Linked DNA regions of Methylobacterium mesophilicum SR1.6/6. The protein of the gene in region 1 interacts with the protein of each later gene in a pairwise test. Links are inferred from orthologs where the notes say so. Each region holds a gene or a part of one and is shown on either strand. Other genes may lie near its edges.

Evidence for each region.
Region 2: the proteins of secG (region 1) and secA interact in binary tests that used the Escherichia coli proteins (3 or more experiments, as listed by UniProt). The link is inferred for Methylobacterium mesophilicum SR1.6/6 from one-to-one orthologs.

The regions. Positions count from the first base shown.
Region 1 is NZ_CP043538.1:3,188,857-3,193,279, reverse strand. What follows is about bases 458-3,356. They hold secG (preprotein translocase subunit SecG), read left to right. Parts: upstream 458-1,646; coding sequence 1,647-2,066; downstream 2,067-3,356. Other genes in these bases: MMSR116_RS15165 (CTP synthase), read left to right, coding at 2,223-3,356; MMSR116_RS15175 (nuclear transport factor 2 family protein), read right to left, coding at 975-1,388; tpiA (triose-phosphate isomerase), read left to right, coding at 458-578. In the rest of the region: more of tpiA, read left to right, coding at 1-457; more of MMSR116_RS15165, read left to right, coding at 3,357-3,851; MMSR116_RS15160 (DNA polymerase III subunit chi), read left to right, coding at 3,919-4,371; MMSR116_RS15155 (S10 family peptidase), read left to right, coding at 4,374-4,423. UniProt on the Escherichia coli protein: Subunit of the protein translocation channel SecYEG. Overexpression of some hybrid proteins has been thought to jam the protein secretion apparatus resulting in cell death; while this may be true it also results in FtsH-mediated degradation of SecY.
Region 2 is NZ_CP043538.1:4,036,069-4,041,038, forward strand. What follows is about bases 1,070-4,515. They hold secA (preprotein translocase subunit SecA), read left to right. Parts: upstream 1,070-1,423; coding sequence 1,424-4,315; downstream 4,316-4,515. Other genes in these bases: MMSR116_RS19365 (peptidylprolyl isomerase), read right to left, coding at 1,070-1,161; bioD (dethiobiotin synthase), read left to right, coding at 4,323-4,515. Outside these bases: more of MMSR116_RS19365, read right to left, coding at 244-1,069; more of bioD, read left to right, coding at 4,516-4,970. UniProt on the Escherichia coli protein: Required for protein export, interacts with the SecYEG preprotein conducting channel.

The sequences.
Region 1 (4,423 bases):
CGCCCATCGCCATCGGCGGACAGAACCTGCACGCCCGCGAGAGCGGCGCCTTCACGGGCTCCATCTCGGCCGAGATGCTGGCCGATCTCGGCGCCAAGTACGTGATCGTCGGGCATTCCGAGCGGCGGGCCTACCACCACGAGACCGACGACGGCGTCCACGCCAAGGCGCTGGGCGCCCGCCGGGCCGGCCTGTGCGGCATCATCTGCGTGGGCGAGACCATCGAGGAGCGCGAGCAGGGCCGCGCCCTCGACATCGTCCGCGCCCAGCTCGCCATCGGCCTGCCGAAGGGCGCCAAGGCGACCGACACGGTCATCGCCTACGAGCCTGTCTGGGCGATCGGCTCGGGCCGCACCCCGACCCCGCGCGACATCGCGGAGGTCCACGCCTCGCTGCGCGAGATGCTCGACAAGCTCGTTGGCGACGAGGCGCAGAAGATCCGCATCCTCTACGGCGGCTCGGTGAAGCCGGGGAACGCCAAGGAGCTGCTGTCGGTCGACAACGTCGACGGCGCGCTGGTCGGCGGCGCGAGCCTCGTGGCCGAGGACTTCCTTGGGATCTGCGCCGCCTACGCGTGAGCGCGCTCGCGCCCTCGTGACGAGCTGAGGAAAGCTTAGATCAAGGACCCCGTCGACGTAGAGCAACGACCCGCGCCGTCAGTTCGGGGCGCCGAAGGCGAGCCCGGAATCCAGAGCCGCTGGCGGTGAAAGTTCTTGCTCGTCGGCGGTTCTTGATCCCGGGTGCCGCTACGCGGCCCCGGGATGATGCGGAGCGGTGGCATCGGTCCGTCATACCTGGAAAAGCACATTCGACGCGGGCGTTGTGCGGTAGCGGCCAGGGACGGAACCTTTGGCAGAAGGAGTGTCGCGAGGCGCGCGAGATCCGACTTCGTGGCGCCGCTCAAACGCTCCGCTCCGGAGAAAGGTCGAACGGCGCCGATCTCAGATCTTGAACGCCTGACGGGCCAGCAGCCGTCAGCGCCCGCCATCCCGGTGCCAGACCTGCATCACGCCGATATGCACCGGGGACGTCTTGCCGTTCGAGACGCTCTCGCCGGTGAAGACGTGCCGGGCGATGGCGTCGTCGCCTACAACCGAGACCGACCGGTCCGACAGGGTGATGCTCGGGAAGCTGGCGCGCTTGGCGGCCAGCGGCGCGATGAAGGCCGCCTTGTCCTGCACCAGCCCGCTGGAATGGCCGTAGCTCAACCCGTCGAGGGTCAGAGCCTCGAGTGCCGGCCCGTCCCCGGCCAGAAGGGCCTGGGTCAGGGCATCGACCGCCGACTCCACAGCGTCGGCCTCCGGGCTCGCGGCGCTTCCCGGACCCGTCCGCAGCAGGACGGGCGTTGCGAGAGCAGCGGCCAGCGCTGCGCGGCGTGAGATCGGCATGGCTTCCTTCCGGGACGGGACGGCTCGTTGGCGGGCCGTCCTTCCCTCGCAGACAGAGCACAGGCCGCGGGATGGCGCGAGACCCGCGGGCGACAGGCGCGACCCGATCATAAAGTTGGCGCCGGATCGCGAGTGGTGTATGGCCGGCGCAGATTTGTGGCCGATGCCGAGGGCAGCGGCCGCCGCGCGCCCGTGCCGGTCCCTGCGACCGGCCTGCCGGGATCGACGCGCGGACCTGAAGACGTTTTCGGAACACCGATGCAGACCGTCCTGATCGTCGTCCACCTCATCATCGTGCTCGCGCTGATCGGCGTCGTGCTGCTCCAGCGGTCCGAGGGCGGCCTGGGTCTGGGCGGCGGCGGGAGCGGCGGGGTGGCCGGCTTCATGACGGGCCGCGGACAGGCCAACGCCCTGACGCGGGCGACCGCGATCCTGGCGGCGCTGTTCTTCGCCACCAGTCTGATGCTGGCGATCCTGTCACACCGCTCGGCGGCGCCGAAGTCGATCCTCGACACCGGCGCGCCGCAGACATCGGGCCAGCCCGCCAAGCAGCCGACCGGCGCCGACAACCTGCTCGACACGCTGCGCCAGCAGCAGGACCGGGTTCCGGCCACGGCTCCGGCCCAGCCCGCGACCCCAGCTCAGCCGGCGATTCCGGACGCGCCGCAATCCCGCTGACGGCCTGCGCCGGGAGCGGCGCAGCGTCTCATCGCGCTTTTTGACGAATCGGCGTCAGCCGGTTCGTGCCATGCGTTCCGCGATCCCCAGCCCATGCACGGGCCGGGGCATCCGTCGTTTGGCAAACGCCAGCAGCTTCTTTATGGACCGACGCCCATGACGCGGTACGTTTTCATCACCGGCGGCGTGGTTTCGTCTCTTGGCAAGGGGCTCGCCTCGGCGGCCCTCGCGGCGGTGTTGCAGGCCCGCGGCTACCGGGTCCGGATGCGCAAGCTCGACCCCTATCTCAACGTCGATCCGGGCACGATGAGCCCGACCCAGCACGGCGAGGTCTTCGTCACCGACGACGGTGCCGAGACCGACCTCGACCTCGGCCATTACGAGCGCTTCACCGGCGTTCCGGCGAGCCGGGCCGACAACATCACCACCGGCCGCATCTATCAGGACATCATCGCCAAGGAGCGGCGCGGCGACTATCTCGGCGCCACGATCCAGGTGATCCCGCACGTCACCAACGCCATCAAGGACTTCGTCCTCGACGGCAACGACAGCTTCGACTTCGTGCTCGTGGAGATCGGCGGCACGGTGGGCGACATCGAGGGCCTCCCGTTCTTCGAGGCGATCCGTCAGCTCGGCCAGGAGCTGCCGCGCGGCACCTGCTGCTACGTCCACCTGACGCTGCTGCCCTACATCCCGTCCGCGGGCGAGCTGAAGACCAAGCCGACGCAGCACTCCGTGAAGGAGCTGCGCTCCATCGGAATCCAGCCCGACATCCTGCTCTGCCGCTGCGACCGGGACATCCCCACCGACGAGCGGCGCAAGCTCGCGCTGTTCTGCAACGTCCGCGAGACCGCGGTGATCGAGGCGCGGGACGTGGCCTCCATCTACGAGGTGCCGCTCTCCTACCGGACGGCCGGGCTCGATCGGGAGGTGCTCGGCCATTTCGGCCTGGAACACGGCGGCGAGCCGGATCTCGGCCGCTGGCGCACGATTGCCGAGCGCGTGCGAAACCCGGAAGGCGAGGTGTCCATCGCCATCGTCGGCAAGTACACGGGCCTGAAGGACGCCTACAAGTCGCTCACCGAGGCGCTGACCCACGGCGGCATCAGCCACCGGGTGAAGGTCAACCTCGAGTGGATCGAGGCGGAGGTGTTCGAGCGCGAGGACCCGGCGCCCTTCCTCGAAGGTCTCAACGGCATCCTGGTTCCGGGTGGATTCGGCCAGCGCGGCGCCGAGGGCAAGATCCGGGCGGCCCGCTACGCCCGCGAGAAGCGCATCCCCTATCTCGGCATCTGCTTCGGCATGCAGATGGCGGTGATCGAGGCCGCCCGATCCCTCGCGGGCATGCCGGAGGCCAATTCCACAGAGTTTGGGGAAACTGCCGAGCCGGTGGTCGGCCTGCTCACCGAGTGGCTGCGCGGCAACGAGCTGGAGCGGCGCGCCGCCGCCGGCGACCTCGGCGGCACGATGCGGCTCGGCGCCTACGAGGCCAAGCTCGATCCGGAATCGAAGATCGCCCAGATCTACGGGTCCGAGCAGATCTCCGAGCGGCACCGCCACCGTTACGAGGTCAACATGGCCTATCGCGAGCGGCTTGAGGCCAAGGGCCTGCGCTTCTCGGGTGTCTCGCCGGACGGGCTCCTGCCCGAGACGGTGGAACATGTCGGGCACCCGTGGTTCATCGGCGTGCAGTTCCACCCGGAGCTGAAGTCGCGTCCCTTCGAGCCGCACCCGCTGTTCAAGGGCTTTGTCGGCGCGGCGATCGAGCAGAGCCGGCTGGTCTGAGGGGGCTCGGGGCGCGGCGGCGCGCCGCTCCTCGCAGGACGGTCCCGCACCCTATATGGACGGGGCCGTGACCGAGATCCTCTTCTACCACATGCAGCGTCAGCCCTTGGAGAAGGTGCTGCCGAACCTCGTCGAGCGCTCGCTGGACCGCGGCTGGCAAGCGGCCGTCCAGGCAGCCAGCGAGGAGCGGCTGCAAGCTCTGGACGATCATCTCTGGACCTACTCCGACGAGAGCTTCCTGCCGCACGGCACCGACCGCGAGCCGGATGCCGGGAGTCAGCCCGTGGTGCTGACCCTGCGCGACGTGAACCCGAACCGAGCCTCGATCCGCTTCCTGGTCGAGGGCGCCGATCTCCCGCCCGATGCGGGTGCCTACGAGCGGATTTGCATCCTGTTCGATGGAACCGATCAGGACGCCCTGCTGCGCGCCCGCGAACAGTGGAAGCAGGCGAAGGATGCGGGTCATGCGGTCGCTTATTGGCAGCAGGACGATTCCGGGCGCTGGAACAAGAAGGCCTGACCGTGACCCTCAGCATCCGTCTCGCGGGCACCGCCCTCGCCCTAACTCTGGC
Region 2 (4,970 bases), 850 kb from region 1 along the record:
GATGCTCGGGCACGCTGCCCGATCAACCCTTTCCCGGGCGCTTGCACCGTCAGCGGGATGCGATCCGGGATCCAGCACGAAAGGTCGGGACGCGTCTATCCCGTGCAAGCGGCGGCGCGTTCGCGGCGCTCAAGGTGCCGGATTCCGGATCACCCTTAACGTCCGTCTCTGGTGTCCGGAGAAGGGCTGCGGTCCCGATGGGAGAGGGGCGGCATCCGTCGATGACGCGCCCCGATGCACCAGCTACGGCTTCTTCGGTTCCTGCGCCGGCTGCGCCGCCTCGGCGGGCGCGTCGGTGCGCTCGATCTTCGCCTCCGAGCGCAGCTTCAGGATCATGTCCTGCTGCGCCTTGCGGATCAGGTGCTGGTCGATCTGCTCCTTCAATTCGTCGAAGGTCGGCTGCGGCTTCGTCCGCTTCTCCTCGACCCTGATGACGTGCCAGCCGAACTGCGTCTTGATCGGGTCGGAGACCTGGCCGGGCTTCATCGCGAAGGCGGCGGTGGCGAAGTCCGGCACCATCCGCTCCTTGGTGAACCAGCCGAGATCCCCGCCCTCGGCCTTCGAGCCCGGATCCTTCGAGGTCTCGGCCGCGACCTTGGCGAAATCCTCGCCGCCCTTGATGCGGGCCGCGATCTTCTTGGCCTCGGCCTCGTTGTCCACGAGGATGTGGCGGGCGTGCACCTCCTCCTCCGGCTTCATCAGCTTGACGGTCTGATCGTAGATCGCGTGCTCGGCCTCGGGAGTGACGGCGCGCTTGGCCTCCTGCTCGAGGTAGTCATCGAGCAAAAGCTTGTCGCGGAAATAGGCGAGCTTGCGCTTGAACTCCGGGGTGTCGCCGACCTTGGCGGCCTCGGCCGCCTGCGCGCCGACCCGCAGGTCGACCATGTAGTCGACGAGCAGGTTCTTCTTCTGCGCCTCGTCGACGCCTGGCAGCGACAGGGCCGGGTCGTCGGCCGCGATGGCGAGGTCGCCCTGCGTGATCGGCTTGCCGTTGACGCTGGCCGCCACCGAGTCCGGTCCGGCCGCGACGGCGGGCGTGTTCGCCGCGGGCGTCGTGGCTTGGACCGGAGCCTTCTGGGGCGCCTGCGCCAGCGCGAATCCCGGCATCGCGATCATGACGGCGAGCGCGCTGGCGCGCCGGAGGAGGGCGGTGTTCGGCATGCGGGCGAAGTCCTCGGCTCTTGTCTCTGATCCGCCCAGGTGCGGGCCGGGCGGCTGGCCGCGGCACAGGTGGCCCGCGTTGCGCGAGAAGGCAAGCGCGGCCGTTCCGACGATGCCGGAACCGTGACCGGACCCAAGCGCGTTGAGGGCTGCCCCTTACAGGTGCGCCGGCCGATGTTTACCTCTATAAGCCCGGCCAACTCCGCCCAGGCCGGCCCGCCACGATCACCCGTGGGCGGGCTCGCGCGTCCGCAGGTCAACGATGCTCGGCTCTTTCGCCAAGAAGATTTTCGGCTCCTCGAACGACCGGCGCGTCAAGGGCTACCGCCCGCGCGTCGCTCAGATCAACGCGCTGGAACCGGAGATCCAGGCGCTGTCGGATGAGGCCCTTCGCGCCCGCACCGACATGCTGAAGGCGGAACTTGCGAGCGGCAAGAGCCTCGACGACATCCTCGTCCCCGCCTTCGCCACGGTGCGCGAGGCGGCCAAGCGCGTGCTCGGCCAGCGTCACTTCGATGTCCAGCTCATCGGCGGCATGGTGCTGCACGAAGGCGGCATCTCCGAGATGAAGACCGGCGAGGGCAAGACCCTGGTGGCGACGCTGCCGGTCTACCTCAACGCCCTGGAGGGCAAGGGCGTCCACGTCGTTACGGTGAACGACTATCTGGCATCCCGCGACGCGGAATGGATGGGCCGGGTCTACCGATTCCTGGGCCTCTCGGTCGGCACCATCGTGCACGGGCTCGACGACGCGCAGCGCAAGGACGCCTACGCGTGCGACATCACCTACGGTACCAACAACGAGTACGGCTTCGACTACCTGCGGGACAACATGAAGTACGAGATGTCCCAGCTGACCCAGCGGGGGCACAACTACGCCATCGTCGACGAGGTCGATTCAATCCTGATCGACGAGGCCCGCACGCCGCTGATCATCTCGGGGCCGGTGGACGACCGCTCGGAACTCTACGTGTCGGTCGATGCGCTGATGCCCCGGCTGGTGCGCGAGCACTACGACCTCGACGAGAAGCAGCGCACCGTCTCGCTCACCGAGGACGGTAACGAGTTCGTCGAGGAGGCGATGCGCGAGGCCGGCCTCCTCAAGGAGGGGGACCTCTACGACGCACACAACGTCACGCTGGTCCACCACGTGAACCAGGCCCTGCGCGCCCACACGCTGTTCACCCGAGACAAGGACTACATCGTCAAGAACGACGAGGTGGTGATCATTGACGAGTTCACCGGCCGCATGATGCAGGGCCGGCGCTACTCGGAGGGTCTGCATCAGGCTCTGGAAGCCAAGGAGCGGGTCACGATCCAGCCCGAGAACCAGACGCTCGCCTCGATCACCTTCCAGAACTATTTCCGCCTCTACAAGACGCTCGCCGGCATGACCGGCACGGCCTCCACGGAGGCCGACGAGTTCGCCGAGATCTACAAGCTCGACGTGGTGGACATCCCGACTAACAAGGAGGTCGAGCGCGTCGACGAGGACGACGAGGTCTACCGCACGGTCGAGGAGAAGTACGCCGGGATTATCGCCGAGATCGACAAGGCGCATGCCCGCCACCAGCCGATCCTGGTCGGCACCGGCTCGATCGAGAAGTCGGAGTTGCTCGCGGAACTCCTGAAGAAGCACGGCTACAGCCTGCTCGACTATTCGGATCCCAACGCGCTGACCGACGTCTACGCCGCCGCCCGCGAGGGCCGGGTGACCAAGCGCTTCGCCGTGCTGAACGCCCGCTTCCACGAGCAGGAGGCCTACATCGTGGCCGAAGCCGGCGTGCCCGGCGCGATCACCATCGCCACCAATATGGCCGGCCGCGGCACCGACATCAAACTCGGCGGCAACCTCGAGATGCGGATCGAGAAGGAGCTCGGCCATCTCGCCGACGGCCCGGAACGCGACGCGGCCATCGAGGCGATCAAGGCCGAGATCGCGGAGAACCGCACCAAGGTGCTGGCCTCGGGCGAGCCGGCCGATCCGGCGGCGGGCCGCAAGAAGGACCTGCCAGGCGGGCTCTACATCATCGGCACCGAGCGCCACGAATCGCGACGGATCGACAACCAGCTCCGCGGCCGTTCCGGTCGCCAGGGCGATCCCGGCCGCTCGAAGTTCTACCTGTCGCTTCAGGACGACCTGATGCGGATCTTCGGCTCCGACCGCATGGACGGGATGCTGCAGAAGCTCGGCCTGGAGCAGGGCGAGGCGATCATCCACCCTTGGATCAACAAGGCGATCGAGAAGGCGCAGCAGAAGGTCGAGGCGCGCAACTTCGACATGCGCAAGAACGTGCTCAAGTACGACAACGTCATGAACGACCAGCGCAAGGTCGTCTTCGAGCAGCGCCGCGACTTCATGGGTCAGGACAGCGTCCGCGAGACCGTGGACGAGATGCGCGAGGGCGTGATCGACGACCTCGTGGCCCGCCACATCCCCGAGAACGCCTACGCCGAGCAGTGGGACGTGGCCGGCCTGCGCGAGCAGGTGAAGGAGGTCCTGAACCTCGACGTGCCGGTGGAGGACTGGGCCAAGGAAGAGGGCATCGCCGACGAGGAGATGCGCGAGCGCCTGCTCAAGGCGGCCGATGCGGCCTACGCCGAGCGGACCGAGAAAAACGGCGCCGAGATCACCGCCTATATCGAGAAGCAGGTCCTGCTCCAGACCCTGGACCATCTCTGGCGCGAGCACCTCGTGACGCTGGATCACCTCCGGCAGGTGATCGGCTGGCGCGGCTTTGCCCAGCGGGACCCGCTGAACGAGTACAAGTCCGAGGCCTTCGACCTGTTCAACGGGCTCGTGACCGCCCTGCGCGAGCAGGTCACCGCGCAGCTCTCGCGCGTCGAGATCGTGATGCAGGAGCAGCAGGACGAGTATCCGCCGGGTGGCCCGGAGCTGCCGCCGATGTTCGCCCAGCACCTCGACCCGGTCACCGGCGAGAACGAGATGGATTATGCCGGGCGCGGCTCGGGCAGCGATGGCGGTGGCGGCCCCGCTTACGGCTACGCTGCCCAGGGCCTCGCGGCGGACGGCGCCGTGCTGGAGCGTGATCCGACCGACACCGCAACCTGGGGCCGCGTCGGCCGCAACGAGCCGTGCCCCTGCGGCTCGGGCAAGAAGTACAAGCACTGCCACGGCAGCCTGCAGGCCTGACGCCGCCATGCCCGCGCGGACGGTCTTCATCGCCGGCGCCGGCACGGAGATCGGCAAGACCTACGTCACCGCGGCCCTGACCCGCTGCCTGCGGGCAGGCGGCCGGACGGTCCGGACGCTGAAGCCGCTGGCGAGCGGCGTCCCGCCGCTGCACGACCCGGGCTTTGCCGAGAGCGACACGGCGCGCCTCCTGGACGCGCAGGACCTCGTCCTCGATGCCGAGGCCGTGGAGGGCTGCTCACCCTGGCGTTTCTCTGCACCGCTCTCGCCCGATCAGGCGGCCGTGCTCGAGGGCCGGTCCCTGGACCTCGACGACCTCATCGGCTGGTGCCGGTCGCAGATCGCCGGCACGCCGGGGACGCTGCTGATCGAGGGCGTGGGCGGCCTGATGAGCCCGGTCACCGCGGCGGCGACAGGTCTGGACTGGCTCAAGGCCCTGTCGGTGCCGGCTCTCCTGGTGACCGGCAGCTACCTCGGCGCGATCAGCCACGCGCTGACCGCCTGCGAGACCCTGCGCCGGTACGACGTTCCGCTGCTCGCCGTGGTGGTGAGCGAGAGCGTCGGCGCTCCCGCGCCGGTCGGAACCGTGGCCGCGTCGATCGCCCGGCACGCCGGTGCACCGGTCTTCTGCCTGAAGCGCGGCGAAGCCTGCCCG